One region of the Limosilactobacillus vaginalis genome, then DNA from elsewhere that is predicted to be linked to it. Evidence: predicted binding sites of a transcription regulator. Region 1 holds the regulator's gene; each other region holds the start of a gene.

What was found. Region 1 encodes Rex, which represses fermentation and respiration genes when NADH is low (regulators of the CRP and FNR family bind a similar motif). Its sites were predicted from a motif close to TTGTGAANTANTTCACAA; they were not measured.
Region 2: the regulator Rex is predicted to act here: its motif matches at 6,675-6,692, upstream of N4627_RS07775 (class II fumarate hydratase).
Region 3: the regulator Rex is predicted to act here: its motif matches at 4,140-4,157, upstream of N4627_RS04010 (CidA/LrgA family protein).

What each region holds. Positions count from the first base shown of each region.
Region 1 is NZ_CP104399.1:377,970-388,418, forward strand. Features, by position in the region: gene tsaD (tRNA (adenosine(37)-N6)-threonylcarbamoyltransferase complex transferase subunit TsaD) at 1-813, shown strand, start outside; gene N4627_RS01730 (glutamate-5-semialdehyde dehydrogenase) at 885-2,126, opposite strand; gene proB (glutamate 5-kinase) at 2,390-3,190, opposite strand; gene N4627_RS01740 (ABC-F family ATP-binding cassette domain-containing protein) at 3,414-5,366, opposite strand; gene N4627_RS01745 (redox-sensing transcriptional repressor Rex) at 5,631-6,287, shown strand; gene groES (co-chaperone GroES) at 6,466-6,750, shown strand; gene groL (chaperonin GroEL) at 6,804-8,435, shown strand; gene N4627_RS01760 (glycosyltransferase) at 8,563-10,056, opposite strand; partial or broken gene N4627_RS01765 (conjugated bile salt MFS transporter) at 10,084-10,248, opposite strand.
Region 2 is NZ_CP104399.1:1,538,350-1,548,798, reverse strand. Features, by position in the region: gene N4627_RS07805 (D-alanyl-D-alanine carboxypeptidase family protein) at 1-289, shown strand, start outside; gene N4627_RS07800 (aldose epimerase family protein) at 413-1,450, opposite strand; gene N4627_RS07795 (DUF2252 domain-containing protein) at 1,559-2,965, opposite strand; gene N4627_RS07790 (plasmid pRiA4b ORF-3 family protein) at 3,150-4,694, shown strand; gene N4627_RS07785 (zinc-dependent alcohol dehydrogenase family protein) at 4,774-5,817, shown strand; gene N4627_RS07780 (peptidylprolyl isomerase) at 5,836-6,429, shown strand; gene N4627_RS07775 (class II fumarate hydratase) at 6,727-8,115, shown strand; gene N4627_RS07770 (flavocytochrome c) at 8,155-9,543, shown strand; gene N4627_RS07765 (anion permease) at 9,614-10,449, shown strand, end outside.
Region 3 is NZ_CP104399.1:814,904-825,352, reverse strand. Features, by position in the region: gene fni (type 2 isopentenyl-diphosphate Delta-isomerase) at 22-1,059, shown strand; gene N4627_RS04025 (YjjG family noncanonical pyrimidine nucleotidase) at 1,076-1,762, shown strand; gene N4627_RS04020 (L-lactate dehydrogenase) at 1,807-2,778, opposite strand; gene N4627_RS04015 (LrgB family protein) at 2,809-3,549, opposite strand; gene N4627_RS04010 (CidA/LrgA family protein) at 3,565-3,969, opposite strand; gene N4627_RS04005 (LytR/AlgR family response regulator transcription factor) at 4,381-5,106, opposite strand; gene N4627_RS04000 (sensor histidine kinase) at 5,084-6,853, opposite strand; gene N4627_RS03995 (SPFH domain-containing protein) at 6,871-7,737, opposite strand; gene N4627_RS03990 (RsmF rRNA methyltransferase first C-terminal domain-containing protein) at 7,752-9,119, opposite strand; gene N4627_RS03985 (Cof-type HAD-IIB family hydrolase) at 9,278-10,087, shown strand; gene N4627_RS03980 (cytochrome b5 domain-containing protein) at 10,179-10,427, opposite strand.

The DNA.
Region 1 (10,449 bases):
GTTTCATATAACGATATAGCAGCTGTCGCGGTTACTTATGGTCCGGGACTAGTCGGCTCATTATTAATTGGGGTTACTGCAGCTAAAGCAATTGCGTGGGCACACAATTTACCATTAGTTCCGGTAAACCACATGACTGGTCACTTATATGCTGCTCGGTATGTTGGCGAGTTTAAGTATCCACAAATGGCATTGCTTGTTTCAGGTGGTCATACAGAGTTGGTCTACATGAAGGCTGAACATGAATTTGAAATCATTGGTGAAACGCGTGATGATGCTGCTGGTGAGGCCTATGATAAGATTGGTCGGGTTCTTGGAGTTAATTATCCTGCAGGAAAAACGATCGATGAATGGGCAGCTAAGGGAGAAGATACTTTTCACTTCCCACGCGCAATGGAAAAAGAGGCAAACTATGACTTTAGTTTTAGTGGCTTAAAGAGTGCCTTTATTAATACGGTTCATAATGCGGATCAACGGGGTGAAAAACTAAATAAGTATGATTTAGCAGCCAGCTTCCAACAAAGCGTTGTTGACGTGTTAGCAGAAAAAACGATGCGGGCTCTTGAGCGTTATCCGGTAAAACAGCTAATCTTAGCTGGCGGTGTTGCTGCTAACCATGGCCTTCGTTCTCGGTTAGACCATGACATGCATAAGTACCATCCAGACGTAACGATGCTCCAGGCACCATTGAAACTATGTGGTGATAACGCAGCGATGATTGGTGCTGCTGGATATATGTGCTACCAACACGGTGATCGTGCCGGAATGGATTTGAATGCAGAACCGGGATTAATGTATGGGCGAATGAAGTAAAGATAAGTGTGTAAAAATAAAATGTGAACTCCAGTGCTCGGTAAAGCCGAACTCTGAAGCTCACATTTTTTTTATTTCCGGATTTGTCCATTACCGGTAATTTCATACTTAATCGTTGTTAACTGGTGTAGCCCCATTGGTCCACGAGCATGAAGCTTTTGGGTACTAATACCAATTTCAGCACCGAAGCCAAACATTCCGCCATCCGTAAACCGGGTAGAAGCGTTAACGTAAACACACGCAGAGTCAATTTGCTCCTGGAATTTCCGTCCTCGTTCTAAGTTATTAGTGATAATTGTTTCGGAGTGATGGGTACTATGGTCATTAATGTGAGTGATTGCAGCATCAAGACTGTCAACAACTTTAACCGCCATAATGAGATCATTGTACTCAGTGTCCCAGTCTTCTGCGGTTACTGGGATAATCTCGGGAACAATTTTCCGTGCCGCTTCATCACCGCGAAGTTGAACACCGTGTTTGATTAATGCTTTAGCAATCACTGGTAAGTAGGTTGAAGCTACCTGACGATGAATTAGTAGCTTTTCAGCAGCGTTGCAGACGGATGGGCGTTGAACCTTGGCGTTAACCGCAATTGCAGTTGCCATTTCAAGATCGGCATCACGATCGACGTAAACGTGACAGTTACCGGCTCCTGTTTCAATTACCGGAACGGTTGCAGTTTTAACAACTCGTTGAATCAGGCCGCGGCCACCTCGGGGGATGAGGACATCAATATACTTAGTTAAATTCATCATTTCCTGAGCACTTTGATGGCTTGGATCAGCGACCATTTGAATAGCATCGGCTGGAAGCCCGGATTGGGTAAGAGCCTCGCGAAGGGCCTTGGCAATTGCCAGGTTAGTTTGTAATGCTTCCTTACCGCCACGGAGAATTACCGCATTACCACTTTTAAAAGTAAGACCAGCAGCATCAGCAGTAACGTTTGGTCGGGCTTCAAAAATAATCCCAATGACACCCAATGGAACTCGCCGTTGAATAATTTGTAATCCGTCAGCACTAATCCATCCCCGGTCAATTTGCGCGGTCGGATCGGAAAGTTGGGCGATAGAACGAAGACCATTTGCCATGTCAGTGATTCGCTGTTCGTTGAGCATTAAGCGGTCAAGAAACTTCTTTGGCATTTCATTAGCATTAGCTAAGTCTTGTTTATTTGCTGTAAGAATAGCAGTTTGATTGGCTATTAAAGCATCAGCCATTGCAATTAGGCCCTTATTTTTAGATGCAGTATCAAGAATTGCTAATTGTCGTGCAGCTATTTGCGCTTGTTTACCGATTTGATTGAGTGATGTCATGATATGATCCTCCTTGGTTGAATTTTGAGTTTTCTCCTATTGTTATGTAGTCTTTGTTCGCCAGGGCTTGCTAGAGCTAGTGTTTTAGGCGACTGAGTCGAAATGTGTTCGCCGTGACTTTCCTCGAGCTAAGGTTCTAGGCAACTGAGTCAAGATCTGCTCGCCAGGAACTTGCTAGAGCTAACAACCTCCCTCCCAGATGCTTCCAGCATCTAGTCGGGAGAAATTGTTAGCTTTCCGCAAGTTCTTTGCTGGCTCGCACTCTATTTTCCAAACCTTGTTCCCACTTCTTCGCTACCGTCGAGGATTTGGAAGATGATTTTGGGATCACGGCCGTTGCAAAGGACCATGTGCTGGTTAGCTTGCATAATAGTGGCAGCGGCGCGGAGCTTAGTGACCATCCCACCGGTGCCAAATTGGGTACTGCTACCACTTGCGGCTTGCTCAAGTTCTGAAGTCATTTGATTAACGTGACGAATGGGTTGGGCATCGGTAAATTTATGCGGATCACGATTATAAAAGGCATCGATGTCAGAAAGAACGATTAACAGATCAGCCTTAATTTTAGTCGCAACTTGGGCAGAGAGTTCATCGTTATCACTGAAAGTAGTGTGGTGATCCAGCTCATCAACTGAAACTGGATCATTTTCGTTGATAATTGGGACAACCGCATCACCAAGAAGAGTTTCGATCGTATTAAGAATGTGCTGACGGCTAACCGGGTAGTCAAGGACATCTCGGGTTAATAAAATTTGTCCGACCTTAGTCTGATAATCCAGAAATCGTTGCGAATAGATCCGCATTAACTCGGTTTGACCAATTGCGGCCAGGGCCTGTTGCTGAGCAATTTCAGCTGGTCGCTTTGTTAAGCCGAGACTGGCAAGGCCAACACCAATCGCACCTGAAGAAACTAAAACCATTTCGTAACCTTGATGATTCAGCGTTGCAAGAGTATACGCCAGGCGGTCAATTGTCCGTAAATTAACCTGACCGTTGGGGTAGATTAAACTACTTGTCCCAACTTTAACAACAATGCGTTGATGCTGCTTTCCCATATTAACCATCCCTTCTAAACAAAAAACATGCCTAAGTCGAGGCACCAGTTACGGCGTTACCATCCTCGTTCAAAGACATGCTTTACTCTTTTTCAAAAATATTATTTACGTGTTGGATTAATAATGATTAGGATTCGGAATTATGTAAGTGGCTTTCAGCCGATGACCACTATTCTCTGGAACTTCCTACTTGGATCATTTGATTGCAGTTTACTTTCTTCTTGGTTAAAAGTCAACTATTTTCTTGATCAAACTTTTCTAGCTCCTCGGCTGCATTAGTCCACTCCAACTCGACTTCTTCAGACTGTTCATTTAACTTATTCAGTTGTTTTTGCAAATCCGCGAGTTGTCCAATATCAGTAGCAACTTCTGGTTGACTCATCTGCTCTTGAATTGCTTGTGACTGTTCTTCAAGGGAAGCCATTTGATCTTCTAACTTGTCAACTTGTCGCTGAAGCTTTCGCCGGGCTCGCTGAGTTTCCTTACTTTGCTGGTAAGACTGTTGAGCGCTGGATTTTTTGGGCTTAGCTGTTGAGTTTACTTGTTGCTCATCCTGTCCTGCAGTTGAAGCTAATTCCTTATTGACGGCTTCAAGGTAGTCATCATAGTCACCTTCATAATGCTTAATTCCGGTAGCGCTCATGTCAAGAACATCCGTGGCAACTTGGTTAATAAAGTATCGGTCGTGGGAAATAAATAGTACCGTGCCAGAGAACTCGTTGATTGCGTTCTCAAGGACTTCACGACTATCAATATCTAAGTGGTTCGTTGGTTCATCAAGAATTAAGAAGTTGATTGGTTTAAAAGAAAGCTTAGTTAGCTCTAGGCGAGCTTTTTCGCCACCGGAAAGGTCATGGACAAGTTTATAAACATCATCGCCAACGAAGAGAAAACTACCAAGTAGGGAGCGAATATCCTTTTCAGGAACGTTTGAGTGATCGTCCCAAACTTCATTTAAAACAGATTTTTCGGGATGAAGCTGCTGCTGTTCCTGATCGTAGTAACCAATTTGCAAGTTAGCGCCTAGTTTAATCGAACCGCTAATCAGTGGGATCCGATCCAAAATTGACTTTAGCAGGGTTGATTTACCGATTCCGTTGGGCCCAATGATTCCAACTCGTTGGGGCTTACGAACGGAAAACGAAAGCGGCCCGGCAAGCTTTTGATCATTATAACCAACTACTGCGCGGTCAACATCCAGGACTTCGTTACCACTATCCTTATCACTGTGAAAATGGAAGTGGATTGACCGATCGTCAGTCTCGGGACGATCCATCCGATCCATTTTTTCTAGTTGTTTCCGACGCGCCTGAGCACGTTTTGTGGTTGAAGCCCGAACAATGTTGCGGTTGACAAAGTCTTCAAGCTTTGCAATCTTCTTTTGCTGTTGTTCGTAGTGCTTCCATTCAGCAGTAAGCCATTCTTGTTTATGCTGCATAAATTGGGTGTAATTGCCAGTATAATGACGCAACGTATGGTTATCGAGATCGTAAATATCAGAAACAACTCGATCAAGGAAGTACCGGTCGTGAGAAACGACAAGCAGTGCGCCCTGATAGCTCTTTAGATAATCTTCTAGCCATGCAAGAACGTTCATATCTAAGTGGTTTGTTGGTTCGTCTAGGATCAAAAGATCAGGGGACTGCAAAAGAATTTTAGCAAGGGCTAGTTTTGTCTTTTGTCCTCCAGATAGGGAATTGATCGCAGTTTGGTAGTCAGCTTCTTCAAACCCAAATCCTTTTAAGATTCCCCGCATTCGTGACTCGTATTCAAAACCGCCCTGTTTCTTGAAAGTAGATTGGAGCTGAGAATATTTTTCCGTTGTTAGCTGGAATTCTTTAGTTGCTGGATCGAGTGAAGCTAACTGGTTTTCTAACTGGTGAATTTGCTTTTCCATTTTATGGAGAGGAGCAAATACTAGATCAAGTTCGGCCCAGATACTATTTTGGCTATCTAACCCTTGATCCTGAGCCAGGTAACCGATAGTTAGATCCTTGCTTTTAGAAATTGTCCCTTCATCGGGGTTAGTGATTCCGGCAATCATTTTTAAGAGGGTCGTTTTCCCGGCACCATTGCGACCGACAAGGGCTGTCCGGCCATGTTCCTGAATTTGGAGATTAATGTCATGAAAGAGGACATCAGCGCCAAAACGACGCATTACATTATTGGCTTGCAAAAGAATCATTTTGTTTACCTCGTTCTTCAAAAGATGTACTTTTCCATTATACGCTGGTTAGCCTTGATTTCACAAAGTTTAGCTTGTAAATTACGTTAATGATTAAGCAAATGAAAAAATTTTGAAAATAATTTTGTTTGAGTGTTCACAATGAGAGAGTTTGTTGCTAGAATAATAAGAGAATTGGATTTCACAAACTAGCAAAATTGAGTAGAAAATATAAGCTCACTAATGTTGAATAATATAAAAATATCGTAGGAGGAATAACAAAGAATGGCTACCAAGAAAATTCCTAAGGCAACGGCAAAGCGTTTACCAATTTATTACCGTTACCTTAGCGTACTATTAAGTGCAAATAAGCGACGGGTTTCATCAACGGAACTCTCAGAGGCGGTTCAGGTTGATTCCGCAACTATTCGTCGTGACTTTTCTTATTTTGGTGAATTGGGTAAGCGGGGCTATGGTTACGATGTTGAGAGCCTGTTGAATTTCTTCAAGGGGATCCTAAATCAGGATACTCTTACTAACGTGGCCCTTGTTGGAGTCGGTTCATTAGGGAGTGCGCTTCTTAACTATAATTTCCATCAAGATACTAACTTACGGATTAGCGCAGCGTTCGATACTAAGCCTGAATTAGCAAACACTGTAAAGAGCGGGATTCCAATTTATCCAGCAAGTGAAATGCAAAAGCAGATTAAAGAACAACAGATCGATGCCGTGATCTTGACTGTTCCAAGCTCAACTTCCCAAAAAGTTGCGGATCAATTAGTTAGTGTTGGGGTAAAGGGAATCTTGAACTTCACGCCCGTTCGTCTCTCAGTTCCAAAGAATGTTCAGGTTCAAAATATTGATTTGACAAATGAGCTCCAAACATTAATTTACTTCATCAAGAATTATGCTGAAAATAATCATGATGAAAAAACAAACTAAATTATAAAATCGTCGGTGGTTACGCTAAATGTAATTGCCGGCGACTTTTTAGTTAGCATCGTCTGAAAGGTATATTGGTTGCAATCAACTCTAAAAATGGTATAGTAGAAAATGTAATTAGCACTTGGAAGATGAGAGTGCTAAATTAACTTTTGATTATCAAAATGGAGGGATTAACGTGTTAAAACCATTAGGAGATCGCGTGGTTCTTAAAGCTGAAACTGAAGAAGAAAAGACAGTCGGTGGTATTGTTCTTGCTTCAAACGTTAAGGAAAAGCCAACAACAGGTAAGGTTATTGCTGTTGGTGCTGGCCGAACATTAGACAATGGTGAAAAGTTAGCACCAGCTGTTAAGGAAGGCGATCGGGTCCTCTTTGATAAGTACGCTGGAAATGAAGTTGAATACAACGGTGAGAAGTACCTCGTTGTTCATGAAAAGGATCTCGTAGCCGTAATCGACTAATTAGCAGGATTAATCAAAAACGTTACAGATTTTAATTTTGAGGTGAATAATATATGGCAAAAGAAATTAAGTTTTCTGAAGACGCCCGGAACGAAATGCTCCATGGTGTTGATAAGTTAGCAAATACTGTTAAGACTACTATGGGTCCAAAGGGACGGAATGTTGTCCTTGAACAAAGCTATGGCACACCAACCATTACTAATGATGGTGTCACAATTGCCAAGAGCATTGAATTGGAAAACCACTTTGAAAACATGGGGGCAAAGCTTGTTTCTGAAGTAGCTTCCAAGACTAACGATATTGCCGGTGATGGTACTACTACTGCTACTGTATTGACTCAAGCAATCGTTAATGCCGGAATGAAGAATGTTACTGCTGGTGCTAACCCAGTTGGTGTTCGTCGTGGAATTGACAAGGCTACTCGGGCAGCCGTTGAAGCTTTGAAGAAGATGTCACATGATGTTAAGACTAAGGACGACATTGCCCAAATTGCTTCCATTTCTGCTGACAACAAGGAAGTTGGTAAGTTGATTGCCGATGCCATGGAAAAGGTTGGTAATGATGGTGTTATCACCCTTGAAGACTCCCGTGGTGTTGATACAAGTGTTGACGTTGTTGAAGGGATGAGCTTCGACCGTGGTTACATGTCACAATACATGGTAACTGACAATGATAAGATGGAAGCTGATTTGGACAACCCATACATCCTGATCACCGATAAGAAGATCAGCAACATCCAAGACATTTTGCCACTTCTTCAATCAGTTGTTCAAGAAGGCCGTGCTCTCCTGATTATTGCCGATGACATTACTGGTGAAGCTCTTCCAACCCTTGTCTTGAACAAGATTCGTGGGACCTTTAATGTTGTTGCTGTTAAAGCTCCTGGCTTTGGTGACCGGCGGAAGGCTCAATTACAAGATATTGCTGTATTGACTGGCGGTACTGTTATTTCTGATGACCTTGGCATGAACTTGAAGGACGCTACTGTTGATCAATTAGGCCAAGCTAACAAGGTAACGGTTACTAAGGACAGCACTACAATTGTTGATGGTGCTGGTGCTAAGGAAGCCATCGCTGAACGGGTTGACCAAATTAAGCAAGCTATCAGTAAAGCAACCTCTGACTTTGACAAGGAAAAGCTTCAAGAACGTTTGGCAAAGCTTTCTGGTGGAGTTGCCGTTGTTCGTGTTGGTGCCGCAACTGAAACTGAAATGAAGGAAAAGAAGTACCGGATCGAGGATGCTTTGAACGCTACCCGGGCTGCTGTTCAAGAAGGATTTGTTCCTGGTGGTGGTACTGCATTAGTTAATGTTCTTCCAGCCTTGGATAAGGTTGAAGCAACTGGTGACGAGGCTACTGGTGTTCAAATCGTTAAGGCAGCTCTAGAAGCACCAGTTCGGCAAATTGCTGAAAATGCTGGTGTTGAAGGTTCAGTTATTGTTAACCAATTGAAGAGCGAAAAGCCAGGAATTGGTTACAATGCTGCTGACGGTAAGTTTGAAGACATGGTTGAAGCCGGAATTGTTGACCCAACTAAGGTTACCCGGTCTGCCCTTCAAAATGCCGCTTCAGTATCTGCATTGCTTCTTACAACTGAAGCCGTTGTTGCAGATAAGCCAGAACCAAAGGATAATCAAGCTCCTGCTGCACCACAAGGCGGTGCCGGCATGGGTGGCATGATGTAATTTCGCTAATCACAAATTAAATCTAATTAATTAAAAGACTGTCAGTCCTTTGTTATAGAATGAAAGGGCTGATAGTCTTTTTGCTTTAAAGCAGTTAATCCAATTTTTTGTAAGAAAAATTATTTAATTAAGCTTTTTTGAGAAAATCCTGCCATTTTTTAGCAACCTCGTTAAGGGAAAATTTAGCAGCGGCATGTTGAGCATTTTGTGTGTACCGATGAGATAATTCAGGATCAACCAGTAGTTGGCGCAAACTTTGGTAAAGGGCATCACAATCATTAGCCGGAATTAGTTCCCCGCTAATATTATTATCAATAATTTCAGTGGGACCATAGTTAATATCATAACTAATTGCTGGGCAACCATGCCCTTGCGCTTCTAATAGTGCCATGGCAAATCCTTCGTACTGACTTGTTAGAATTTCAGCTTGGGCAGTTTCGTAGACTCGAGTAAGATCATGTTGATAACCACAGAAATGGATGTAGTGATCAGCACCTTGGTTATTAATAATCTTTTTAAGTTCGTTCACTGTTTGATAATTATTCCAACCATCAGAATAGCCGTAAATATCTAGTTGTACTTTAGGGAAATCTTCATGAAGGCGGATGATAACGTTAATTAATTGATCAAGTTGTTTAACCTTTGTAAGACGGGCAACGGCAATAAAATGACCGACCTGCCGTTGGGTGGGTGGAATGCTTTTCTCAAGTTGTGTTTGGCTAAGGAAAGTTACCGGAATGGCGAAACTCATATTGGTATTGAAACGGCGACTGGCATCCATTGCTTCGCGTTTTGTTGATGAGATCAGTCCAGTTAGCTGTCCTTGATTTAGCATTTCATTAATGGGCTGGTAAATAGGTGAGATCTCACTGTTACTTTGTCCATCTTGGGTAAATGCAGAATGAAAAACTTGGTAGCGTCGCGGAGAGGTATGCATTAACCGAAAAGCGGCTAATGTCACGTCAGAACGATCATTAATTAATAATGCATCAGGATCGTTAGTAACTAGCTGATCAAGAAAGTATGCGCGAAATTCGTTTTGGTTATCAAACTGTAATTCTTGATTCTGATCAACTAATTGGATCAGAGTAAGAACGGGGATGTTTCCCTGACCACCACGATAATGATAAGTTATTTTGACCGCTCCTGACTGGTCATAGTATTGCCGACAAACTAGCCGGGCGCGATCTTCAAAGAATTCGGTATAAGTTTTGCATCCACAATCATAATAGTCACGCCGATCAGTAAACCCATACTGATCTAAATAATCGACATAGTAAAGACGATTATTATCTTGGTTAACTTTAATTCGCACTTTCCCATTGCGTTCAGCCTGGTTGCCTTTTACCTGATAACCTGGAACATTTAAAATTTGCTTAATAAGGGATTGATCGAAGCCTGGATCCATATGATAAGGAAGTCGTTGGTAAAATTGGAAAAGATTAATTACCCGTCCGCTAGTACCTAGCTTGTTTTCAGCATCAAGATGAGCAAAATTATAATACATGGTCACAATCTTGGCTGGTTGATGAAGGTAATCAAAAATTTGTAGTCGTTTAACTTGAGCTAGTTCAATCGCTGAAGTTTTGATGTCTTCACGGCTAGTGATGAAATAATTCATAATGACTCCTTTAGTTTTAGATTATTTTAACAAAAAAACTGGAAGTCTAGTACTAATTCCGAAAACAACGTAAGCTAATGCTGATAGGACGATCCCGATAATATACATCAGCTTAAAATTGAATTTTTCTAATCCCTTACCAATAAATGGCGAGGTGATTGAAGAAGCAACTGCGCCAAAGGTAAAAATCAACATGATTAATCAATTTTATTCTCCTCTCATCATTTCATTTGTGGCAATTATCATTTATATTATCGAGCTATTGCCTTAGTAAATTAATTAAAGCGGAGCGCTATTTTAAAATTAAAAAAATAAATAATAATTATATATTTATCAAATGATGCTTGTATTTTTTGATTTTGATAACAAAGTGTTAAAGTTAGTGGTATGATA
Region 2 (10,449 bases), 720 kb from region 1:
ATCAAAGAACGTTCAGGATGCTCATGTGGTCCACGCCAAAGACAAACATAGTACTGGACTTGAACTAACCAAGGCAACTACGATCTGGCTTCCTAAAGGTACAGTGCTTAACCAGGTTGGGGCAAAATTGAAGATAGCACAGGCAGATCGCTCGATGACTCACCAGTTAAAGGCTCCGGTTAAAAAGGGACAGCATGTTGGCTATGTTACCCTTAAACCAACAGGGATGTCTTCAATTCAACTTCCTTTTAAGGCTACTGATAATATTAAGAAGAACGGCTGGTTTTAATGGAGAAAGATTGATTTTCACAATTAGACTCGGTAAATTCGAAAATTAGTGATAAATAATTAGAGACAGGAAAAGCATTTTGCTTTTTCCTGTCTCTTCTTTTTCTTTAAAATGTTATAGAATTTAGTATTCTACGTGCCACTTAATTGTGTAGTTCTTTTCCTCGTTTGGATGAAGGGTGATGTCACCAAATTCTGGATGGTGGATAGCATCTGAAAGGGTTTGAGCTTCCATTGCAATTCCTAAGTGGGGATGAACTTCACCGTGGTTGTATACTGCTGGATCATCGGAGTTCATGGTGTACATAATTAGGGCATTCCGATCTGAGTAAAGGGTCATCTTACGACCACTTTCAGGATCTTCAAGGGTGGCAACTGGCTTGGTAAGACTTGGTTCAACTTCCCAAATATCATCAAACCCGTTTTCTTTAGTTGAAGCCATTCCTTCGAGTGCATCGCCAAGACGAGTTGGGGTGCTAAAGTCAAATGGTGTTCCTTCATTGGCTAACTTTTCTCCAGTTGGGATCTTGCCATCGTCAACGGCTAAGTGGTTCTTGGAATTGACATAGAGCTTTAATTGATTGACTGTCTTAGCACTTGCCTTAGCCATGTTCCAGTAAGTATGGTTAGTTGGGTTAAACAAAGTATCTGCATCAGATGTAGCACCAAACTTCAAGGTCAGGTTATCGTCATTGTCTAATGTGTAGGTTGCGGTAACATGAATCTTTCCAGGGAAAGTATCCATTTCTTCAGTAAGGGTGAGACTTAAAGTAATGGATGCTTCGTTATCAGTGACGTTAGTAGAATCAACATCCCAAATGTAGCTGTAGAAACCATTAGTCCCACCATGAAGCGTGTTTTTACCCTCGTTTTGTTCAACGTGGTATTCCTTACCATCAATTTCAAATTGGCCATCAGCAATTCTTCCGGCAACCCGGCCAATTAAACGGTTAGTGCAAAAACCATTGTTAGTAAAGTCATCAAGGTTTTCAGTAGTTAAGACCATATCGGCCTTACCGCCATCCTTGGTTGGCACCTTAAATGACTGTAATAGTCCAGCAAAGTCTAAGATTCCCGCTTGGACACCGTGATCATTTGTCAAAACATACTTTGTAACTGGCTTGTTTTGGTAAGTTCCAAACGGTACTTTAGTAATATTCATAATTCTATTTGCCTCCTTGAAGTAAGCGCTTCAATATTTACAGAACCTATTTTACCACAATTTAACAAGAAGGTGGTGCAAACGGTTGCATCACCTCCTTATAAACCACTATTTTGTTATTAGTCCATTATTATCCTGCAAACTATTCCGAAAATCATCAAAGTCAATGGCTACTTGTTTAGCATAGGCGTTTGTCCATTCAACGAGACCATCATCTAATGCTTTTTGTCCTTTGAGGTAACCACGAACCATTGGGGCGGTTGGGCTTTGAAAGTGGGCTATTGCTAGCAGTGTACTACAGATCTGACAGTAGAGGTTAAAACTTTCGTAATCAAGCTTATTTACTTTAATTGATTCTTTCATATCACGGAACTGACGAACATAGTAACTTCGTCCGCCAAATGATGTGCTACCAAGAAATGGATCAGAAGAAGCTTGGAGGGTTCGTTGCGCTGTGACAATTCGTCGTCCTGCTAACACGCCATTTTTAATTGCTTCTGCTGTTGGTAAACGGAGCAGGTTATAACGAAGGGGCATTGCTTCCTTAATTTGAAGAACTAAATGGCTGCCTTCGTTACCAGTGAGGAGAAGCAGGTAGCAGCGAGTCCCAAAACTACCAACGCCAACACTGTAGCGAATAATATCGGTAATGCTGAAATTGCCGAGAAAGATGCGGATGTCTTGACGTACATTATTCCGGTAATGGTTAAAGCCTTGAAGGATTTCTGCATACTTCTCTGCATTGACATGTTTAGCGCGGGGAGCATTTTCACTAAATCTTAACTGACCGTTTTCGTTAAGCTTCGTCATCTTCTTGACGATTTGCTCTGAGTTGCTTCGACTGCTCTTTTTAATAATTTTATTGAGGATTTCATTCATTTGGCTAGCACTATTGTTCAGAGTATCAATTGCGGCGATCATGTCATGAATTTCGTATGAAGAGTAGAGACGTTGGAAAAGACTCAGCTTATCATTGTGCTTAATACTATGGCGGTAGGTCTTTGTAATTAGGTGAAGAACGGAGTCAAGCTGTTCGTCGCTAAAGCCGTTTTCTTCACCAGCTAGGCGAGCACTAACCAGAAGACGTTTAAGGTCGCTTTCCCAATTGCCAATCCGTGATTCATCAAAATCATTCAGGCCAAAGATTAATTGACGCTCTGGGGAAGCATAGAAACCATAATTATTGACGTGGGCATCTCCACAAATAATCAATGGAATATGGCTTTGATACTGATCTTTAAGATCCTGTTCCATTAATTCTGCTGTTCCGCGAAAGAAAGCAAACTTGCTAGCCAGCATTCGTTCGTGACGAAGGGGCAGCAGTTCTTGAATCATTTTAGATTCTGTTTTCTTGATTGCGGCGACAGCATCACGGTGAACGGGGACAAATTCGGCTAGCTGTTCGCTGCTTACCTTAGTTCGCATTTCTTTTCCCGCTTCTTCTAACTCCTTTGCTGTTCGATTAATTTTGATTTTCTTGAGATCAAAAATATCTAGTTTACCGGAATCAAGCATTTTCGTTACTCCTTTAATATTTCACGTTTTCTTAAATTATTTTAGTAGTTTTATCCTTATTGTCTAGAATATTTGTTTTCACTTAGCCATTCTGTCACAATGGAGATAGAGGAAACGGTAGAGATAAAACGTGGGTCTGTTTGCTAAAAATAATAAATTCAAGCCCGTTTTAGAAGAAGGAGTGATGATGGTGTTAATTGCTGTTGAAAATAATGTTGCTCAGCATCTCCATGCAAATACAAGGCTAGCTGATGAACAACGGTTGATGCGCACCGATGCCTGGTCGATTAGGGTAACCGGCGATTTTATGATTGTAATGAATAACCTTCTATCGTTACCGGTGATAGTTCGTCATCCCCAGCAGTTTAGCGATCCACGGGCTTTTACCGCAACATTTAAGCGTGAGCTAATTCGGCTGCTGGAAGTTCTCCCGGTACCACGAGTTAAAGTTCGGATGATTCGTGATGCACAATTGAAACAGGTTGAATTTGTTCGGCCAGTTGTTCCTGCACTTCAACAGCGGTTGCAGATTTTTCAAAACCTGTTAACTCGGCCTGATATTGTTCAGTGGGATGATGATCCCAGTAATCCGGCAATCTCACTTGCACTAATGAAAAATTTAAAACTGCAGGATGTTAAAACAAACGAGGTTCAAACAGCAACGGAACTGTTTGAGAATTACGTAATTAATAATTTCGCTGTTCCAGCACATCCTAAGCTTAATGAACATAATCGACGGTATCTTTATCATTCTGAATCACTCAATGATGTCATGAATGAGTCAGAAGTTCGTGAGGAGATTATTCAGGATTACCGTTCTTCACTGGAGCAACTTGGGAAGAGCGATCAAATTATCGATCGGGATACTGATTACGCAACGGATTACTTATCTTACCTTGCAGAAGACGGGAAGACGATTCTGGATGATATTTCGACAATTTATTATTACGTTTATGATTATGGCAAACGCAATAGTGAACGATTAACTACTTCAAAGTATCGGGGGATGGGAGCCGCCTTTCGGGAATTCGGTCGGTTCCTCAAGCGGCAAGCTCTGTTTGCTGATGCTGATTTTGATCAGTTTAGCCAAGCATTAAATCAAGCAATCGATAATGCAACGCCCGCTAAGGAAGGTTACCGGTTAGAGAGAATGCTGCATAGTGCAGAATCTGAGCTTACCCGCCGGCGTTCTTCATTAAAGCATGCACACCATTACCGCAAAATTGAATATCAAATAAAAGTTGAATTAGCGGATTACCAGCCGAGTATGTGGCGACGACTTCAGTTTAGTGGCGAAACCCGGCTTGATGAACTTTGCTACTTCATTATGGCCAGTTTTGGGGCAACTGGTTCACACCTGTATAACCTTCAACTAAACAAGAAGAATTACCAATTGCCGTACCTTGATGGCGGAGAGAATATCACGCTCCACTGGTTAGGGGAGGCTCAGCAGGGTGATCGCTTAACACTTGAATATGATTTTGGTGATTCTTGGCAGTTCAATATTCTAATTGAGAAAACAACGCCAATCAGACGCTATCGACTAAGTCCGACTGAACCTAAAGTTTTAGACGGCAATGGCAAGGGGATTGTAGATGATATTGGCGGAACTGCTGGCTTGGAATTAGCTGCTCAGGATGATCAGACAATCAATAGCGGCTTCAATGCTAACCAGTTACAAAAACAATGGTTTGCCTTAACAGCAGAAATTGCTAAACAGTATCAATAATTTTATTGTTTATTAATTCACAAATATACAAAAAGGACTACAATAGTTTACAGAAAGCTAATTAAAAGAGGTCTTGAAGATGAGTAATCAAGTTGAGATTCCAAAAACAATGCGTGCATGGGAAGTAACCACTCCCGGTCCAATTGATGGTGAAAATGCTCCATTAAAGCTTGTTACTAAGCCAGTTCCAAAGCCACAACGCGGGGAGGTCTTAGTAAAGGTCCTTACTTGTGGTGTCTGTCATACTGATTTACATGTGGCAGAAGGCGATTTACCGGTTCATCATGAGCACGTTACCCCTGGACACGAAATTGTCGGTAAGGTAGTTGCTTTTGGACCCGAAACACAACGGTTTGAACTAGGTGAGCGGATTGGGATTCCGTGGTTCCGTCATGCATGTGGTGTTTGCAAGTTCTGTCGTTCCGGTCATGAAAACCTATGCCCGCATTCAGTTTATACCGGCTGGGATCATGATGGTGGCTACGCTGAGTATGTTACCGTACCGGAAGGATTTGCTTACCGGATTCCCGAGAAGTTTGATGATCTAGAAGCAGCGCCATTATTATGTGCTGGAATCATTGGTTATCGAGCTTATGAACGGGCTAATGTCCCTGCAGGTGGCCGTTTAGGTTTATATGGCTTTGGCGGTTCTGCCCACATAACAGCGCAAATTGCATTAGCTCAGGGAGTAGAAGTCCACGTCTTTACTCGGGGTGCTGATGCTCGAAAGTTTGCTCTTCAGCTTGGCTGTGTTTCTGCTAAGGGCGCATATGATCTTTCGGATGTTCCGCTAGATTCGTCAATTATTTTTGCTCCAGTAGGGGACATCGTTTTGCCAGCATTGGAAAGCTTAATCCCAGGAGGAACGTTGGCGATGGCAGGAATTCATATGTCAGATGTTCCAACCCTGAACTACCAAAAACACCTCTTCCATGAAAAGACGCTAACGAGTGTTGAAAGTAATACTCGTCGTGATGGGGAAGAGTTCTTAACATTAGCCGATCGTCTTAATATTCATCCTGAAGTTACCGAATACCCGCTTGAAAAGGCACTTGATGCATTGAAATACGTTAAACGTGGTGATATTAAGGGCGCTTGTGTGCTCAGAATAAGTCATGAGTAAAATGAAGGAGGAAATTAGATGCAGTATCCACAATTAGAGCTTGCGTCTGTGAAGGGACCGCAAGCAATAATCAAAACAAACCTTGGTGAAATTAAAATTCAATTATTTGAGAAACAAGCACCAAAGACCGTTAATAATTTTGTTCAATTAGCAGAAAAAGGTTACTACGATGGGGTAATCTTTCACCGGGTAATTCCTGATTTTATGATTCAGGGAGGAGACCCAACCGGAACAGGTCGTGGTGGTAAGAGCATTTACGGCAAAGCCTTTGAGGACGAATTCTCTGATCAATTGTTTAACTTTACCGGGGCGCTTTCGATGGCTAATGCTGGCCCAAACACCAATGGAAGTCAGTTCTTTATTGTTTCTAACGAACATGTACCGGCTAATATGATTGAACAAATGAAGGTTGTCGGTTATCCTCAAGAAATTATTGACCATTATGCCAAGGTTGGCGGTACTCCATGGCTAGATCATCGGCACACCGTATTCGGTCAAGTAATTACCGGGATGGACGTGGTCAAGAAAATTAGTCAAGCTAAGCGTGATAGCATGGATAAGCCGAAGAAAGATATTGTCATGGAAAAAGTAACGATTGATAAGAATAACTAACAACAAAAATTAGCTGATTCTGTCTAATAACTTTGTGATTTTAATCTTAATAGCAATAAAAATCTAGTTAGTTTTTTGAGAAAAATTGACTAGATTTTTTGTTTATCAAGTTTGTGAAAATAATTCGATGGTTGGTTACAAAGTCAGTAATAATCAATGCTCGGGAAATTATTATAAGTGAAAATTATAACATTCTAAAGGTTTGACTATGGATATTATTCCGCGTTAGGATAATAGTGTAATTGATGTGTATTTTTTCACAAACAGACGATTTTTTAGACAATGGAGGCTTTTACAATGACAAAATACCGTACTGAAGAAGATACTCTTGGTCCAGTTCAAATTCCTGCAGATGCATTATGGGGACCACAAACAGAACGGAGTCGAAACAACTTCCCAACTGGTCAGTATATGCCATTAGCCATTATTCGTGCTTTATTGAACATTAAGAAGGCAGCTGCCCAAGCAAACATGGAAACAAATGCTATTTCTGAAGAAAAGGGTAACTTGATTGTTCAAGCAATTGACGAACTCTTAGCTTTGAGCGATGAAGAATTACGTAAAGACTTCCCATTGAAGGTTTACCAAACTGGTTCTGGTACACAAACCAACATGAACACCAATGAAGTAGTTGCTCATAAGGCTCACCAACTTAACCCTGACATCGAAATCTTACCAAACGATGATGTTAACAAGGGGCAAAGTTCTAACGATACCTTCCCAACAGCAATGAACGTTGTTGCTTTGGAAGCTCTTGATAAGTTGAAGCCAGCTGTTCAACACTTGATTGACGAATTAAAGGCAAAGCAAGATAAGTACATGAAGACCGTTAAAGTTGGTCGGACTCACTTGCAAGATGCTGTTCCATTGACTTTCGGTCAAGAACTATCAGGATACGTTGCTGCGCTTGAACATGATCTTGATTACATTAAGACTCTTGAACCAACCCTAAACGAATTAGCAATTGGTGGAACCGCAGTTGGTACCGGATTGAACGCTGCTGAAGGGATGCCAGAGAAGATTGCTGAAAAGCTTAGTGAAGTATACGGCTTAAACTTAACAGCCGACTCAAACAAGTTCTACGGCTTAGCTAACCACTCTGGATTAGATGTTGTTCACGGTGCATTGAAGAGCTTAGCTGCTGATATGTTCAAGATTGCTCAAGATATTCGTTTCTTGGGTTCTGGTCCACGTGCCGGCTACGGTGAATTAAACATTCCAGCTAATGAACCTGGTTCATCAATCATGCCTGGTAAGGTTAACCCAACTCAAGCTGAAGCGGTAACGATGGCTGCTTTACGGGTATTCGGTAATGATACTGTTGTAACAATGGCATCATCACAAGGTAACTTTGAAATGAACGTTTATAAGCCAGTATTAATTGATGCCTTCCTTGAATCAGCTGACTTATTGACTGGTACAATCATGGGCTTTGCTGACAAGATGATCCATGGCATGACCGTTAATGAAGAACGGATGGAAGAATTAGTTGATAACTCACTCATGACTGTTACTGCATTATCACCACACATTGGTTACCACGACAGCGCCAAGATTGCTCAAGCTGCTGATAAGGCAGGAAGCACTTTGAAGGAAGCTGCTTTGAAGTCTGGCAAGGTAACCGAAGAACAATACGATGAATGGATGGACATGCTCAAGATGACCAACGTTGATCGTAAGGACTAGGGTTAAAGCTAACTAAATATTGAAAGGAAGAACTACGTAATGGCAGAATTTCAACCAACATCTGTTGGCAAGTTAGAAAACGACTATGACGTTGTAATTATTGGTTCTGGTGGAACTGGTCTTTCAGCCGCTATTCAAGCAAATGAATTGGGGATGAAGGTTGCCGTACTTGAAAAGGAAGAAGAGCTTGGTGGGAATACTAACCGTGCTTCTTCTGGAATGAACGCTGCTGAAACCAATGTTCAACTTCACCATGGCGTGATTGATAACGTTGCTGACTTTTATCATGAAACATATAAAGACGGTGGCCGGCTCAACGATAAAGATATGTTAGGCTACTTCGTTTACCATACTGCTCCAGCAATTGACTGGTTAGCTGATCATGACATTAAGCTTGATGATATTACCATTACTGGTGGAATGTCTAAAAAACGGACCCACCGTCCAGCAAGTATGGCGCCAATTGGTGGCTTCTTGGTAAAGAGCTTATTGAAAGTTGTTGCTCAAGAAGATATTCCGGTATTTAACAAGACTAAGGTTACCGAATTACGGCGAGCTGATGATGGTCGCGTAAATGGCGTTAAGGTTGATGCTGACGGGATCACTAAGATTATTAATGCGAAGGCTGTTATTTTAGCTACTGGTGGCTTTGGTGCTTCAAAGGAATACATTAAGCGGTTCCGCCCAGATCTTGAAAGCTACAAGACAACCAATCAACCGGGTGCTACTGGTGACGGCTTGAAGTTAGCTGAAAACGTTGGTGCTGAATTAATGCAAATGAACCTGGTTCAAGTCCACCCAACGGTTCAGCAGGATAATCCCCACGTTTACCTGATCGGTGAAGCAGTCCGTGGTGAAGGCGCAATTCTAGTAAACGCTGAGGGAAAGCGATTCGTTAACGAATTGAATACCCGGAAGATTGTGTCTAATGCAATTACAGCCTTACCAGAACACAGTGCCTACTTAATTCTTGACCAAGGAATTCGTGATCACGTTAAGGCAATTGAATTCTATGACAAAGTTGGCTTAGTTGTTCATGGTGAAACGATTGAAGATCTTGCAAAGAAGATTAATGTGGATCCAAGCAACCTAAAGCAAACCGTTGCAACTTGGAATCAAGCGGTTGAAAACCATGATGATGCTGAATTCGGTCGGACAACGGGGATGGATCGTGGCATTACTAATCCAGGATTCTTCGCTATCCACATTGCACCTGCTATTCACTACACAATGGGTGGTATTCACATCACACCAAAGACTCAAGTGCTTGATGGTAATGGTGACATCATTAAGGGACTCTTCGCTGCTGGTGAAGTAGCTGGTGGTCTTCATGGTAACAACCGTGTTGGGGGTAACTCCATTGCTGAAACGATCGTCTTTGGTCGTCAAGCAGGTCAACAAGTTGCGCTGTACGCACGGAGTTTGTAAACAAATAGCAACAGTTGGTGGTGAGAAACCACCGCAAGCAATTATTACTATTTAATTAAGGGACGGAAAGATGAAAAAATTAGAAAGTGTAAATTATAAGGGGTTCATTTGGCCTGTTATCGTTGGCCTAATCTTATGGTTTATGACCCCAATTAAGCCGGCTGCAGTTCCGGTTGCTGGTTGGCATATTTTTGCCTTATTCGTTGCAACGATCATTGCATGTATTACTCGACCATTACCAATTGGTGGGGTATCAATTGTTGCGTTTGCTTTAACGGTATTGACAAAGACTGTACCAATGGAAAAGGCAATCGTTGGTTTTGGAAATGCTTCTATCTGGATGATCGCAATGGCATTCTTCATTGCCCGTGGATTTATCAAGACCGGACTTGGTCGGCGGATTGCATTGAACTTTGTTAAGGCCTTTGGTAAGCGAACACTTGGCTTAGCTTATTCACTGATTGGGGTTGACCTAATCTTGGCACCAGCTACTCCAAGTAACACTGCTCGTGCCGGTGGTGTTTTATACCCAATTATTGAATCATTATCACAATCATTTGGATCAGATCCAAAGAAGGGCACCTCGCGGAAGATTGGTTCATTCTTAATCTTCGCTGAATACCATGGTGACATGATTACCGCCGCAATGTTCATGACGGCGATGGCTGCTAACCCGCTAGTTCAAACTCTTGCTAAGGGTAATGGTGTTAACGTTACCTGGGTTGGCTGGTTCTTAGCTGCTTTGGTACCAGGTGTTATTTCATTAATCGTTGTACCATGGCTGATCTACAAGATGTACCCGCCTGAAATTAAGGAAACACCAAACGCCAAGCAATGGGCTGAAAATCAGCTTTCAGAAATGGGACCAATGACTCTCCCTGAAAAGTTGATGGCCGTAATCTTTGT
Region 3 (10,449 bases), 440 kb from region 1:
GTTTATTTAAGGAGAGAAACTATGGAATCAAGTCATGCCCAACGAAAAAATGAGCATCTTTCGTTAGCAACTAAGCTTTATAACCAGGTCCATACTAATTCATTTAATAGTATGCAGGTCATTCATAAAAGTCTTCCAGAAATTAGCCTTAATCAAGTAAATCCCGTTACTAACTGTGGAAATTTAAGACTCGCGTTCCCCTTTTTTATTGAAGCAATGACTGGTGGCAGCCAGAATGCACTTAAAATCAACCAGGAACTGGCAACTGTTGCTAAAAAGCACCACCTCGCAATGGCACTTGGCTCAGCAAGTATTATTTTTCATGATCCAGCCGCTAAAAAAAGTTTTAAGATTGTCCGTGACGTTAATCCAGATGGAATTATTATTGCCAACCTAAGCGCCAAAGCGAGTCTCGAACAGGCAAAAACAGTTATTGACTTACTAGGCGCCAATGCTCTTGAACTCCACATTAATACTACTCAAGAATTAATTATGGATGACGGCGATCGTGATTTTCATTGGCTAACTAATATTGAATCTCTGGTTAACCACCTTAATATTCCAGTCATAGTTAAGGAAGTTGGTTTTGGCATGGATAGTTCAACAATTAACCAGCTGCAATCAATCGGTGTCTCCATAATTAACGTTAGTGGTCGTGGAGGAACTAACTTTGCTGCCATTGAAGATCGACGAAACCATACAGCAGATTTTAGTTTTCTCGACCAGTGGGGACAAACAACCCTAGAATCAATGTTAGAAGCACGGGAAGCACGAACTAAGGATACCCAAATTATTGCTTCTGGCGGGATCTGTTCCCCACTAGACGTTATTAAGGCAGGAATCTTAGGAGCCAATGCTGTTGGCGTTGCCGGCTATTTTCTTAATATTCTTATTCGCGATGGAATTGATGCCCTTGATAAAGAACTTACTAGTTGGCAAATAGCCCTTCCTCGACTTCTCGCCCTTCTTGGTTGTAAATCCTTTAACGAGCTACCATCAACTAATTTTGTCTTACATGGTGAAGAATTCGAATATGCTCAACAACGCAATTTAATTTAAGGATGGTGATCATAGAATGACAGCGTATCAAAACATTCTTTTTGACCTTGACGATACACTATTAGATTATGGAGCTGCCGAAAGCCACGCCTTAAAACAACTCTTTAGTGATTTTAACCTGAAATTAACACCAACCGTTAAACAAACATTTCAAAATTATAATGTCGGGATGTGGCAACGGTTTGAACGAAATGAACTCACCTGGGATCAACTTATGGAACACCTCTTTGCCGACTATTTTAAGGCTTACCACCAGCTAAATGTTCCTGGTAGAGAGACAATTCAAACCTACCTTAAATACCTCAGTAACAATCATCAACTTGTTTCCGGAACGCGAACGGTAATGGAGTACCTAAAGCAAAATAAATACCACGTATATGCCGTTACCAATGGGCAAAAGATAGTGCAAGATCAGCGACTGAAGGATGCTAAATTACTTCAATATTTTGATGATATTTTTATTTCACAAGTGATTGGGCTTCAAAAGCCGAACAAAGAAATGTTCGATTTTGTGCTTCAACACATTAACGGTCATCGTAATAACACTTTAATGATTGGAGATTCATTAAGTTCTGATATTCAAGGCGGCATTAACGCTCATCTTGATACAGTCTGGTTCAACCCCCATTCATTGCATAATTCAACCCGCTTAAAGCCAACCTTTGAAATCCACCGTTTAACCGAGCTTAAAGCAATTCTTTAAAAAGAAAAAGATGTGATGAATTTTTCATCACATCTTTTTTATTACTACTTAATCAGGTAATTAACTAAACCAACTTTAGTCATCCCATCAGTAGCAATTTTCTTCAAAGCTTCAGCTGACTTAGTCATTGCTTCACTTTCACGTTCATTTAATGGAACTTCGATAACCTTTGAAATACCAGATGCATTAATAACAGCTGGAGTTCCAAGATAGTTATCCTTAATACCATATTCACCATCAATGTAAGCACCAACTGGTAATACAGCATTTTCATCCCGTAGAATTGCCCGCGTAATTCTCATTAAGCAAGTTGCAACACCATATGCAGTAAAGCCTTTGCGGTTGATGATTTCGTAAGCCTTGTGACGTACGTCATCTTCAATCTTTAGCAATTCATCATTACTGATGCCTTGTTCTTCACAGATTTGAAGAAGTGGCTTCCCACCAACTGTTGCACTAGAATATGCAGCAAATTCTGAATCACCGTGTTCTGCCATCACATTAGCACTAATATCAAGTGGACTAACTCCCAACTTCTTTGCTAACGCAACACGTAAACGTGCTGAATCAAGCGAAGTACCGGATGAAATAACCCGGCTAGCAGGTAATCCTGAAATCTTTTGAACTGCATAAGTTAAAACATCAACTGGGTTTGTTGCAAGTAAAAGAATTCCGTCGAAACCAGTAGCCATAATACTCTTCGTAATTTGCTTCATGATTTCAAGGTTCTTTCCAACTAAGTCAAGGCGAGTTTCACCTGGCTTTTGGGCAGCCCCAGCACAAATTACAACTAGGTCTGCATCTGCACAAGCATCGTAATCAGCTTGATAAACTTGCTTTGGGGCAGTGAAAACAGTTGCGTCTTCTAAATCGAGGGCGTCACCTTCAGCTTGTTCCTTTGACAAGTTAACAATTGCTAATTCCTCAGCCAACCCTTGTTGAACTAATGCATAAGCATAAGCTGAACCAACTTGTCCGTCACCAACAAGAACAACTTTTTGATGATTTTTTGACATAATTCAGTTTCTCCTTAATGATAAATTAAATTACATGAATAAGTGGGCGTAGATTGGAACCAAGATATCCATTGCTAATGAAATAATCAGAACAGAAACACCAGCCATGGCACCTTGAATTTCACCAAGTGAAAGAGCCTTAACAGAACCAACGGTGTGCCCTGCAGAACCTAAACCTAAACCAGTAGCAACAGCTGAAATCTTCTTCAAACCAAGAACCTTAATAAGGAATTCGGCCAAAGCATAGATAACAACGGCGTTAAGGATACATGCCATTGCAGTAACGGCTGGAACACCATGAACACCAGCAGCAATTGGCATGGCAACAGCAGTGGTTGCGGCTTGTGGCAACATTGATGCAGTTGAAGCGGCAGAAAGGCCGAATAACTTACATACAAGGTTGATAAGGAACAATGAAATAAATCCACCAACGAAGCAGATTACGATAATATCGAACCAGTACTTCTTGAAAATGTTGTTAACACGGTAAACTGGAATAGCGAAGGCCATAGTAGCTGGGTTCAAGAACCAGAAAATCATGTTACCACCAGGAAGGTAGAACTTCTTGTAAACAGCAGCGGTAGTGGAACCAGTACCCTTAGCCCAAATTGCTAAGACAACGATACCAAGTACCATCCCAACAAGTAATGGGTTAAAAAGGAAGAATCCATTACTAATCTTTGTTAACCACATACCAATTAGGTAAACAATCAATGAAATGAAGATACCAGTAAATGGTAATGCTAGATTTGTAACAATCGTATTAGCCATAATTATTGTGCCTCCCTAGTCTTCTTTAGTACCAGTGATCTTGTGGTGAATGCTCATAACAAGGGCACCAACGTAGGCAATAACAACAAGAATGATAATCGTAGCAATAATAATTACGATAACGTCTTGAAGTCCTTCCTTCTTCATGATGTCAAGGTGAGCAGCTAATTGGATACCTGATGGAACGAACAGGAATGCAATTAGTCCGATCATAAAGTCACCAAACTTAGCAACTTGGTGAAGCTTAACAATATGAGTAGCCAACAGAATGTAAAGCAATACCATACCAATTAAAGGAGTTGGTACAACAAAGCTCTTTGGAAAAAGATCAGAGATCAATTGAGAAACAAATAAAATAGCAGCAAAGATTCCCATTTGAACATAAATGTTGGAATCCTTAGGTTGTTTGTCCTTTTCCATAACTTATTCCCTCCCACAGAAATAAAAATAAATTTTGTTCGGTACCGTTTTCACAGTGCCTCTTCAGTTATTTAATTTACACTTTTTTTACTATTTGTGTTGAATTTCACACTTAAATAGCCATATTTAAGGATGAGATGCCCTAACCAATAGATGAAATGCCCTCAAGATTGTTAATTTATTTACAATTAGTTACTATATCAATCGATCTTTAACCATTAATCCTTTACTAATTCTTTTCTAATTTACTGTTATAACAGCTGTTTTACTATCTTCCATCTACTTTGTACATTACTGATCGAATGATTAACAGGAACCGGGGCAGAAAAACAAAATATTTTTCTGCCCCGGTTCTTATTTTTTAATATTCTAAAACTATTAAAGTATAATCGCAGGAATTTAATTTGCTAACTATACTCCTAATGCCTTCTTGGTGGTAGCAACAAATGACCGGCTCACAGGAACTTTACTCCCGTCATCAAGAGTTAGTTCGTAAGTATGATTAAAACTTGGTTGCAGTTCATGAACCTTATTAAGGTTAACAACAAAACTGCGGTGAACCCGAATAAACCTGTTAGGATCTAACAAATTAATAATACTATTGAGAGTTTGCTTACTAACGATCTCCTGATCTTCGGTATGAACAATAGCTTTCCCCGCTTGTGCTTGAATATAAAGAATATTTCGCTTCTGAATGACAATTGTTCGTTCATCATTAGTTAGTGAAATTCGCGGATTTCTTTGTTGAACAGTTACTCCTCGACTGCCATTCTGGTTATCCATTAGTCTAACGACCCGTTTGACGGCATCATTAATCCGCTCTGCTTCAAAAGGCTTCAAAACATAATCGATTGCGTCCGCCTCAAAGGCATCTAATGCATATTGGTCATAAGCAGTGGCAAAAACAATGTAGGGACAATTTCTCTTTTTCTTCAAGCTCTTGGCAAATGCCATCCCACTACCATCATCCAACTGAATATCCAAGAAGATTAAATCCGGCCGATTATTTGCCACTTCTTCGCGAGCAGAATTAATTCCATCAGCCTCATTTATTTCGTCAATCAGGTCATTTTGTTCTAATAGGTAGCTAAGCTCGTCACGTGCTAATGGTTCATCATCCACAATTAAGACTTTCATTTACTTGTCCTCCCTTTTTGGTAAATGGAATGGAGATACTGACTGTTGTCCCCTGATTACTACTGGTAAAGTGAAGGCCGCTTTTCTTGTCATACAACCCGATTAATCGCTGGTTCAAATTATGCAACGCAGTCCCTGAACCATGCTTAGACGGGACTGCCTGTTGGCCGAGACGCTTTATCAAGTCTGGTGAGATTCCCTGACCATTATCTTTGACCGTAATTATTAACCGGTCTTTTTGCTGATAGACATCAATGATCACGTAATTACCGATTTTCCGTTCCCCAAACGCGTGCTTTAATGCGTTTTCCACCAAAACCTGAATCGTAAACGGTGGCAGTAAAACATCATCACTAACAGTTGTATGCAACTGAACGTCGTACTTATCTGGGAAGCGAGTCATTTCCAAACTAAGATAGGCATTAACCTGTTGACGTTCTTGAGCTAAAGTAATTTGCGTTTCTCGAGCACCGACTAAGTTTGAGCGGAAATAGGTACTTAACTGCAGGAGCAACTGACGCGCCTTATCACTGTCTCGTCGCATCATTGCACTAATCGTATTAATCGCATTAAAGAAAAAGTGCGGGTTAACCTGTGCCTGCAGTGACTTGATTTCGGCATCACGAACCAACTTAGCCTGCATTTCGGCATTCCCTAAAGCAATTTGGTTAGCAAAGATTTCTCCCAAACCGGTTGCCAATTGAATTTCAACCGGCGTTAGCTTCCAACTATCGGTGTAATACATTTTTAAAGTTCCGGCCACACTATCATCAACCCGTAACGGAACAACAATCGATGCCTGTAAGGGACAGTCGATATGGGAACAGCCAATCTCTTCAGCATTTCGTGCAACCTTTACCTGACCGCTCTGAATGACTGATTCAGAGAGCGTTGTCACCATTGTTTCCCCCGAAATATGATGATCACTCCCCGCACCAATATGGGCAAGGATCGTATTCCGATCAGTGATGCTAATTGCGTCAAAGTTCGTGTATTTTTTGATGATCCGAACTACTTGCTGGGCTGATTTAACATTAAGACCGTTACGGAAATAAGGCAACGTTTGATTGGTTAACTTCAGTACCGAGTGGGTCTGCGTAGCCCGGGTTTCTTCTTCCTGACGAAGGTACATCGTAATAATCGAAATGAAAATTGATGTCCCTAGCGAACTGATTAAGATCATTGGAACCGCAATATAACGAACCAATAACCACCCCGTTGGACTAAACAGAAAGACGAAAATCATCTGAATTGATTCCATCGACAAACCAACAACAAAGCTTCGCCACGGTGTCATAACAGTAAATGAACTATTTTTATCCTTATATAGATAACCAGACAGTAACCCAATCAGTGTTGAACTAGGAATATAAAACCAAGCCTCACTGGCAAATCCAGCTTGAAACGCCCGGTGAAGACCAGCAATCAAACCAACTGAACCACCAACCCATGGTCCGCCAACAATTCCCGCCGTAGTTACTGCAAGAATTCTGGCATTGACAACCGAATAATCATGAGAAACAGCCGTTAATAAAACTTTATTATGCAGTTCATTAGCCGGGTCAATTTCAATCCCCGTAATATTTGCCATAATTGCAAATAAAGAAAATATTACCACTAATTGGAGCTTTGCCGTCAGTGTTTGGGCAAAGAGACAGCGACGAAACGCTGGAATGTTAACCAAGAGGAAAGCACAAATAATAACAAAGCCGACCCGCTCGGTCATTAAGATTGTTAGATATAACATGCGCTTATTAACTCCAATTATTGTTGTGTTCCGGTATTAATTACTGGTTGCGTTCCCCGTTCACTAATGATCGCCACCATAATGTTATTAATAATTTGCAAACGCTGTTCGTCCGTTAATTCTAGATTTGCTTCCTTAGCCAAGCGATCTATTGCATCCTCAGTAATTGATACTGCTCCTTCAACAATAATCTTGCGGGCAGATAAAATTGCGGACGATTGTTGCTTTTGTAGCATTGCACTAGCAATTTCGGTTGCATAAGCAAGGTGGGTCAACCGCGTTTCAACGATTTTTACCCCAGCAACATTTAACCGTTCCTGTAATTCGCTTGCTAACCGGTCAGATACTTCAGTTGGGTTGCTTCGAAGCGTTAATGCATCCTCATTTTCAAATGTATCATAAGGGTATTCACTGGCAACGTGACGAATAGCTGACTCACTTTGAATTTGAACAAATTGTTCATAGTCATCAACCGAAAAGAGTGCCTTGGCAGTATCAACTACCTTGAAGACAATTACCGCAGCAATTTCAACCGGATTCCCCTTTGAATCATTAACCTTGAGGATTTGACTATTAAAGTTCCGCACCCGAAGAGAAACCGGTTCCTTATCAGTAAACGGTACCGTCATAAATAATCCAGCATCACGAATTGTTCCGATGTAATTACCAAAGAACGTTAATGCCTTGGCTTCGTTAGGCTGAATAATCGTTAGACTACTTGAAAGAACTAAAATAAGGACAACTAACACAACCCCGATTACCATGCTTAACAGGTGACCAAAGCGAAAGCCGCTATATATAAGCCAGAGACCGACCAATCCGCCAAGAATTGCTATTAATAATCCTAAATAACCATTAACATGAAATGCTTGTTTTTCTTTCATTTTATTTAACTCCTCTAAAATCTTAACCCCTTTGGATAGAAATTTTTCACCGTCTTTTGCACTAATTTTCCAAATCCACAGGAGTGCTTATCGCAAACTAACAAATACCAGCCACTAGCTAACTCTTTATCAATTGTGATCGTATCACCGTGGACGTATTGACGCCACTGCTCTTCACTCAATTCAAGCGTTTTTTTTGCTTCAGTCGGCGTTAACGCTAAGGCTAATGCTAGTGATGGTTCAAATCGTCGTTTCTTAAATGTTCCAAGATGTAATCCTGGCCGGAGAATATTAAGATCATCAATTTCACTAATTCCAGCTGGCAAGTCATATAGCTGCTCGCCAAACAAAACTAATCTGGTAGGTTGATAATTAGGAATAACCGAATCCTGGAAATTAGTAAATAATTCTTGCTGATCCTTAGTTAAAGCATATGAATTTGAGTGCTTTTTCTTTCGCCGCTTCTTCCGTAAAGGCTTTTCAGCAACAGGAGTACCATAACGGAACTTGGCAACAAAATGTCCTTCACCTTTGATATGATGAGGAAAAAGACGAATTGCCTTTGCTAATTCTGGATTACCATCTGCCCATTCTGGACGACCATGATCCATCCCCGGGTAAGCTTTAACTTCCTCCATTTGCATTTCAGAATAATTTTTAAGAATCCAACTAGCATTTTGTTCATCTTCTTCCGGAGCAAACGTACAAGTTGAATAAACCAAAATTCCACCCGGCTTTAACATTTTGATCGCTGAAGCAATAATTTTTTGCTGACGATTAGCGCATTCCGCCGGATAATCTGTATTCCAGTACTCAATCCCAGCTGGTTCTTTTCTAAACATCCCCTCGCCAGAACATGGAGCATCAATTAATATCCGGTCAAAAAACTTGGGAAACTGCTTTTCAAGTTTTTCTGGACTTTCATTTGTCACCACTGTATTACGAGTGCCCCACCGTTCCAAATTTTCCGCTAAAATTAGGGCCCGTTTCCGAAAGATCTCATTAGCAACCAATAATCCTTGATCCTTCATTAAAGAAATTAGGTGGGTCGATTTTCCTCCTGGCGCTGCACAGAGGTCGAGAACCCGTTCTCCTGGTTGCGGATCAACTACTTCTCCTACATACATTGCAGAAGGTTCCTGACTATATACCCAGCCAGTAACATGATCCAAGGACTTTCCATTAACTTGACCATAATATCCAGTAGGTACATACGGCACTTTCCCTTTAGCCTGACTAATTGTCTTCTGCGGCAAGCCATCTTTCAGCGGGTTAACCCGAAAACCACTAAGGCTTTGTTCGTTCAACGCTGCTAAAAAAGCTGGGGCCTCATCCCCCAATAGTCGCTGATACTTAGTTTTAAATGCACTTGGTAGCTGCATTCTCTTAATCACTCCATCAATTTAATCTTAAACAAATTATAACTTATTTTAACCCGTTCCTAAACATTTCCCGGAAGCATTCTTGGAATTCATTTAACTTTTTCTTAATTCCAGGTATAATAGTTAATTATTCGTAATAAAGGGAAGTGACACGCTTAATGGATCAACACCTAATTGCCATCGATTTAGATGGAACTACTCTCAATAATCGGTCAAAATTAACCGCTGAAACAATTAATACGTTGCGGAGTGCTGCCAAAGACGGCCACATTGTTAGTATTATCACCGGACGACCTTACCGAATTGCTCAACACATTTACGATCAAATCGGCATTCAAACGCCAATGGTCAACTTCAATGGTGCGCTAACCCATATTCCCCACCAAAACTGGGATAAAGAATATGAAATTGAATTAACAAAAGAATTAGCGTTAGACCTTCTGGCACATAGAGACGAATTGGGAATTGATACCATTACCGTTGAAAGTAAGGATCATTTCTGGGCGAACCAGGCAACTAAGGACGTCCCTGAATTTCTTCCTAACCGTCTTAAACCCAGTCAATTACTGAGTAAAAGGAATCTCAGTGACAATCCAATCGCAATGACAATTGAATATCAGCCAGGCAGTAAAAAGAAAATTATCCGAGCTGTCAACGAAAAATACGGTGACTTCGTTGAACCTCGGGTATGGGGCGGCCCGTATAATATTCTTGAACTAATTCACCGCGGTACTCATAAGGAATCAGGAATGTTCTATATTGCTAAGCAGTACGGAATTGACCGTACCCATATTATTGCCTTTGGGGACGAGAAGAACGATCAAGAAATGATTGCCGCTGCTGGTCGTGGTGTTGCAATGAATAATGCAATTCCCGAAATTAAGGCAATTGCAGATGACGTGACCCCAATTGACAACGAACATAATGGTCTCGCAGAATACTTAAAAGACTACCTGAAATTAGCTTAAAAACCGATATAGTTAAAAAACAACCTAAGATTAACTCAAAACGAGAATAATCTTAGGTTGTTTTAGTTTAAATGGATTAACTTAAAAATGATTAAACTTCAGGATCACCGGTAAATTTACCAACAACTGGCAAATCTTCAAGAACCCGCTTCATATGAAGTGAGCGTTGAATTGCAGCGCTGACGTCATGACCTGCTAAGTTGCCATGATGCTTACCGTTACGCCAAGCCGGAACATTACTGACATCATAAACTGTTCCATCAATTGCGACATAAGCTGGGTTGCCATCTTGGCCATTGTATTTTGCAAGTTCTTCAGCAGTAAAGATTCTTGTAGTCATACTAAAATATTCCTCCCGATAC